DNA from 2 places in the Allobosea sp. 01N443 genome. Region 2 is predicted to be linked to the other one. Evidence: riboswitches for the same ligand, from Rfam matches in the RefSeq annotation. Region 2 holds a riboswitch; the other holds the start of a gene.

Region 1 (2,661 bases), on a different contig from region 2:
CTCGCTCCGCCTCCGGCCGGCCAGCCTCCAGCCGCTGGACCCGGGCAACTGCCCCCGCCTGACCGGCAGGGCCGTCGCGGTGGCATCGGCCTCGGTGGCGCGGCTGCGATCGGCCTTGGCGTAGGCGTACTCGGCGGCATCATGGCGACGCAGGGCGCGACGCGCCTCGACGATGTCCGCGGGCGCCGCGAGGAGCGCCGCGAGGGCGACGTCACGATCATTCGCGAGCCCGGTCGCACGATCATCCGCGACGACGACCGTGCCATCATCCGCCGCGACGAGACCGAGCGCTTCCGCGACCTCGGCTGGCAGGGACGGACCGAACGGCGCGGAGACGAGAACGTCACCGTGTTCGAACGGCCGGACGGCAGCCGCATCATCACCGTGACCGACGAGGATGGCCGCCTGATCCGCCGGACCCGGCGCATGCGCGATGGCGATGAGATCGTGATGATCGACAACACCCGCCGCGATCGGCCGGATATGCGCTTCTCGGACGAGGTCGTCGTGCTGCCGCCGCCGCCGCTGCCGATCCCGCGCGAGCGCTATATCGTCGACGCCGAGCAGGCCGACCAGCGCCTGATCTATGAGACGATCACCGCCCCGCCGATCGCCGCGATCCCGCGCCGCTACACGCTCGACGAGGTCCGCTACTCGCCGGACCTGCGCGCCCGCATGCGCAGCGTCGATATCGACACGGTAACCTTCGAGACCGGGTCCTGGGAGGTCACCCCCAACCAGGCGCAGCGGCTCTCGGTGATTGCCGCCTCGATCAGCCAGGCACTGCAGCGCGCGCCGAACGAGGTTTTCCTGGTCGAGGGCCATACCGACGCCGTCGGCTCGGATGTCGACAACCTCTCGCTCTCGGATCGCCGGGCCCAATCGGTCGCCGAGATCCTGACGCGCGATTTCCAGGTGCCGCCGGAGAACCTGACGACGCAGGGCTATGGCGAGCAGTATCTCAAGGTGCAGACGCAGGAGGCCGCCCGCGAGAACCGCCGCGTCACGCTCCGACGCATCACCCCGCTGCTGGCCGGGCAGAATCAGCCGCAGTGAACCAATAGAACCGGCGCGGCGGGCGACCGTCGCGCCGGTCTCCCCGGATCAGGGGATTCAGGAATCAGCAAGCTCTCCGGCTTAAGACCTGTCGTAAGGAGAGTTGAGATGAGTGAGACAACCGTCGCGATCGCGCAGGGCTTTGCCGCAAGCCAGGCAGCCTCGACCCGCCAGACCTTGCAGACAGCGATGGTGAAGCAGCAGGCGACGTCCGACCAGGCGCTCGTGGATATGCTGCAGCAGAGTGCCGAGTCCCAGAAGGCTACTCTTGCCGCTGGCCAGGGCCAGAACGTCGACATTCTCGCCTGAGCCCGGCATTCCGGCGCCGCATGGCAGGGCCGCATCCCGCCCCTTGCCGGTTGCGTTCAAGAGCCGCCGGCCCTAACCTCCGCTTCGTTCCGAGGGGTGCTCGCAAGAGCTGAGATGGCGTCCAAAGCCGAACCCGTCGAACCTGATCCGGGTCATACCGGCGGAGGGACTGGAACGCGGCGTGCGCCACACGTGTACCCGCAGACAGCAACTGGACCGCTTCTAAACCCGGATCTCCTGAACCTTGGACCAAGGAGGAGATCCCATGAACGCCCACACCAAGCCCCAGAAGAATACCGTCAAGGCTGCCCCTCAAAGCGTGACGACCGGACCGATCATCGGCTCGCGCAAGATCTATGTCGCGCCGCCGGACCATCCCGAGATGCGGGTGCCCTTCCGCGAAGTTCAGCTCACCACCGATTCCGAGCCGCCGGTCCGGATCTACGACCCGTCCGGTCCGTTCACCGAGAGCGATGTCACGATCGACCTGAATGCCGGCCTGCCGCAGCCGCGCCGCRCCTGGCTCGATGCCTCCGGCTTCACGACCGTGCCCGGCCGCGCCGTCACTGCCGCCGATAACGGCCATATCTCGCCTGAACAGCTCGTTCCCGCCTGCCCGGCCCCACGCCCGATCCTCGAGGCGAAGCCCGGCCAGATGGCGACCCAGTACGAGTTCGCCAAGGCCGGCATCATCACGCCCGAGATGATCTATGTCGCGCATCGCGAGAATCTCGGCCGCGCCGCGATGCTCGAAGGCGCACGCGAGCGCCATGCCGATGGCGAGAGCTTTGGCGCCTCGGTTCCGGAATTCGTCACCCCTGAATTCGTGCGCGAGGAAATCGCCCGCGGCCGCGCCATCATCCCGGCCAATATCAACCACCCCGAACTGGAGCCGATGGCGATCGGCCGCAATTTCCTGGTCAAGATCAACGCCAATATCGGCAATTCGGCCGTGACGTCCGGCGCTGCCGAGGAGGTCGAGAAGCTGGTCTGGGCGATCCGCTGGGGCGCCGACACGGTGATGGACCTGTCGACCGGCCGCAACATCCACAACATCCGCTCCTGGATCCTGCGCAACTCGCCGGTTCCGATCGGCACGGTGCCGATCTACCAGGCGCTTGAGAAGGTCGGCGGCGACCCGATCAAGCTCGACTGGGAGGTCTTCAAGGACACGCTGATCGAGCAGGCCGAGCAGGGCGTCGACTATTTCACCATCCATGCCGGCGTGCGCCTGCCCTATGTCCCGCTCACTGCGAGCCGCGTCACGGGCATCGTCTCGCGCGGCGGCTCGATCAT
Region 2 (3,887 bases):
CGAGCAGATAGCCGTTGCGGTGATGGCCGGTCGCAACGAGCAGGCCCGCTATCCCCGTCTCACCAAGGATCGGCGCATCGTCGATCGAGGTCGGGCGGAAGCCGGACCAGATCGCCTCGACCGGCATCTCCTCGATCGAGGGCAGTGCGCGCCGGGCGCCGTCGAGCAGGGCATAGACGCCGCCAGCGGTCACGCTGTCGTCGAAGCCGCGTTCTTCCATGGTGGCGCCGACGAGGAGAGTGCCGTCGCTCTTGGGAGCGAGATGCACCTGCTCGGTCCAGACGACACGCGCGAGCGTGCCGGTCTCGGGCGTGCTGCGCAGGGCGAGTGACTGACCCTTGAGCGGGCGGACGGGGATGTCGAGCCCCTGAAATCGGGTCCAGGCGCCGGCGGCCGCAATCACGATCGGGGCCTTGCAGAGCCCGCGCGGCGTCGAGACGCCGAGAGCGCGGCCGCCGGCCAGCTCCGGCTCGGCCTCGCAGGCTTCGACCAGGTGCCCTCCGGCCGCGAGACAGGAGCGTCGTAGCGCCGCCATGACGCGCGGCGGATCGACCTGATGGTCGGCCGGGCAGAGAATGCCGGCAACGACCGAGGGCCTCAGCCCGGGCTCGCGTTCGCGGCATTGCGCCCCGCTAAGCCATGCAGCCTCGACCTCGGCGCGCCGCTGCATGTCATGGCGGAAACGCAGGCGCTCGACCTCCTCACGCCCCAGCGCGACCAGCAGGACACCGTCCCGGCGATAGTCGACGCCGAGCCCGCTCTCGGCTTCGAGCTCGCGCGCAAAACCCGGCCAGAGCCTTTGGCTTTCGAGCGCCAGTGGCAGCTGCTCCTCGCCGCCCGGCTCCAGCTCGGCGGCCGCGGCCAGCATGCCGGTCGCGGCAAGGCTTGCCCCTTGCCCGATCGTGCCACGCTCGAAAACGGTCACATCGAGCCCGCGCCGGGCCAGCCGCCAGCCGATGGACAAACCGATCAGGCCGCCGCCAATGATGGCGATATCGGTGGCGGCCGGCGCCTCGCAGGCGACGGGCCCGGAAGCGTCGCCAGATCGGCGAAGGGTGGTGTGTGGCGGGCCTCGCATAGGCAAACTCCTCGCCCGCTCGGGGAAGGAGATCTGGCAGCCCTTCGGCTGCCGGCAAGTGCCGCGACGCTCCATCCCTCCGCCGGTATGAGCCGGATCAGGTTCGAAGGATTTCCGCGCGCCTCTCCGGGGAACACCCGGTCTGCCAGCGGTTTCTCAGCCCCTTGCCGGGGATCTCCTTGGATCCGCGCAGTCTGGAGCCGGGGCGGCAGCGAGGTCAAGGCCAATCAGACACGAACGCCGGGAGGACCCCGGCTGGCGGGCCAGGGGCCGGGAATCTTCGCCGGTCCAAGGCGCTGCTGAGGCACCTCGCCTGCCGCCATTCACCCGCGCTCCGCTTCCGCTGCCGGCACGCGCGGCCAGGCGGGCAGCTTCACGAGGGAGCGCTCCGCCGGCCATGCCAACAGCCTGCATTGTCCGTAGCGCCCAAAGCAGGCGCGACGGCGGAACGTTCCGGTCCATGAGCCGTTGGACCTCTACCGCCGCGACAAGAAGGCGGTTCAGGAGAAGCCCAGTGCCTACAGACGCGGAAAAGCCGGTTGTTCTCGTTGTCGACGACGAGCCGATCATCAGGATGTATGCGGCCTTGCTCGTCGAGGAGGCCGGTTACCTCGCCGTCGAGGCAGCGACCGCCGACGAGGCCCTGGCCATTCTCGAGCAACGCGACGATGTCCGCATCCTCTTCACCGATGTCGAGATGCCGGGCTCGCTGAACGGCCTGCAGCTGGTCGAGGTCGTGCGCGAGAAATGGCCGCCGATCGGGCTGATGGTGACCTCGGGCCATGTCCGGGTCGACCCTCAGAAATTGCCTGAGCGGGCCCGGTTCTTTCGAAAACCCTATACCGAGAGCGAGATCATCAGGACGCTGAAATCCTTGCCGGCCAGCGCCTAGGCGCGCCTGACCGAATGGGCGCGAAGGAAACGGCCGATCCCCGCGCCGGGGCGGGATCGGGGCAGAGCCCAGGAAACGGGCTTGAAACGGGCTTTCCGTGCCCGACGGAGGGCTTGCATCCTTCGTGATGGCGCCGACCGGATATCCCGAGATCTGCAACTCGCCCGCGCGCAAACCGGTGAGGCACTGCGCGCAACTCGTAAACCAGCTGGAGAACTGGTAGGATCGCAGGTGGGCGACGCTTTCCGATTGCTGGGCGGACACAGCCATGCGGAAGTTCGATTACTACGACACCGTGCTGGTACCGTGGTATTCGGAAGATGACTTTCCTGCCTTGCTGGACATGGTCGGCAAGGACCCCAGGATCCCCCGCTCCTATCCCGAATGGAAGCGCCAGTTCGCTGCCGCGACGGAGCTGCTTCTGGCCAAGGGCAAGACCGTCCAGATCATCACCGTTCGCCTCGCCGAGTATCTTGAGTGGCTGCAAAACACCCATCGCAGCAACACGGTGGCGGCACGCCTGCGCTATCTGAAATGGCTGGCCACGCAAAACGGCCAGAGGGCGACCGTCCTCCCCGTGCCGGCAAGGGTGCTGTCCGACGCAGGTGGCGAGGGCTAGCCGCACAGGGTTCGCCCCTGCCAGGTCCAAGGGGCCTGTCTCCGTCATGCGGTCGCGCCTGGCAGCGAGCGCCTTTGGCGCCCCCATAGGAAACAGGCAATGGCGGCTGCTTGCACCACGGCAGCGACCGCAAACAGCGCTGCCCCATCGAAGCTCGACAGTCCGGTTGGCGACAGCGTCCGCAGAGCGCCGAACACGGCCGGCGCAAAGGAATAACTTGCCTGTCCGATGGCAACGATCAGTGGAACGACGCGGGCAACGTCTGCCTTGCCGAATTCGACCTGTGCGATGAGCGGTGGCAGGGATGTGGCATTGCCAATCCCCGCACCGAACAGAATGACGCCCATGATCATCAGCGTTGCGTTGGCATCGCCCGCGATCAGGAAGGTCAATGACCCGCCGATCTGGACCGCATAGCTCGCGCAGGCGACGAGGCGGCGGTCCGCCGAGGCAGGCATGACGAGGCCGACCACCGTCCTGCCTGCGATCGCGGCGATCGTTGCGCCGCCCATGGCCAGCCCGGCATTTTGAGGCCCGATCGCCGGGACGAGCAGGGAGAACAGATGGGCGAGAAGGCCGATCTGGGCGAACAGACCCAACGCCATCCCTGCCGCCAGCGTCAGGAAACGACGGTCCCGCCACAGCGATCCCTTTGGCATGGCCGCCGCAGCCGAAGCGCTGACCGCAGCCGGACCTGCGTCTGGCCGAATGCCGTCAGGAAACTGGCTCAGTCGCTCGGGAGTCTTTGAAAACACAAAAATCGACAGGGAGAGAATAGCGGCGATCATCGTCACGCCGACCACGATCGCCGCCTTGAGAAAACCGATGGCGAGGATGAGAGCGACCCATAGAGGTGAGAAAATCACGCCGCCGATACTGGCTCCGTTATAGGCCATCGAGAGAGCCGCAGGGCGAGAACTCACGAACCAGGGGGAGATGATCGCATTGACGGCTGCGGCGCCCATCGCAACCCAGCCCACGCCGCTCAACAGAGCTGCGCAGAAGAGTTGCCACGGCTCGCTGGCCATCGCCCAGCCGACGACCCCGGCAGCAAGCAAGGCCGCCCCGAGAGCCGTCACCACGGGAACACTCAGGCTTCGATAGAGGCGCGGCAGATTGGCGATGACGACCGCTCCGACCAGAAAGTGCAGGGTGACAGCCGCTGAGACCAAGGCCACCGACCAGCCGGTCCGTTCGACGACGGTTTGCAGGTAGATCGGCGGCCCGTAGAAACCGACGCCCCACCCGAATGCCGCCAGAACAAAGGTCGCAGCGACGATATGCCAGCCGAAGAACGG

What was found. Region 2 has a riboswitch for thiamine pyrophosphate ahead of thiO (glycine oxidase ThiO). Riboswitches for the same ligand answer to the same signal wherever they lie in the genome.
Region 1: it holds a riboswitch for thiamine pyrophosphate, as region 2 does, so the genes downstream of both, thiC (phosphomethylpyrimidine synthase ThiC) here and thiO (glycine oxidase ThiO) in region 2, are expected to answer to the same signal.

Annotation. Positions count from the first base shown of each region.
Region 1 covers NZ_JBFTRC010000002.1:321-2,981, forward strand. Annotated here, with positions in the region: gene AC1DRP_RS00995 (OmpA family protein) at 1-1,056, shown strand, start outside; gene AC1DRP_RS01000 (hypothetical protein) at 1,165-1,365, shown strand; TPP riboswitch at 1,448-1,552, shown strand; gene thiC (phosphomethylpyrimidine synthase ThiC) at 1,631-2,661, shown strand, end outside.
Region 2 covers NZ_JBFTRC010000112.1:3,305-7,191, forward strand. Annotated here, with positions in the region: gene thiO (glycine oxidase ThiO) at 1-1,078, opposite strand, end outside; TPP riboswitch at 1,136-1,268, opposite strand; gene AC1DRP_RS23410 (response regulator) at 1,593-1,970, shown strand; gene AC1DRP_RS23415 (hypothetical protein) at 2,239-2,589, shown strand; gene AC1DRP_RS23420 (MFS transporter) at 2,634-3,887, opposite strand, start outside.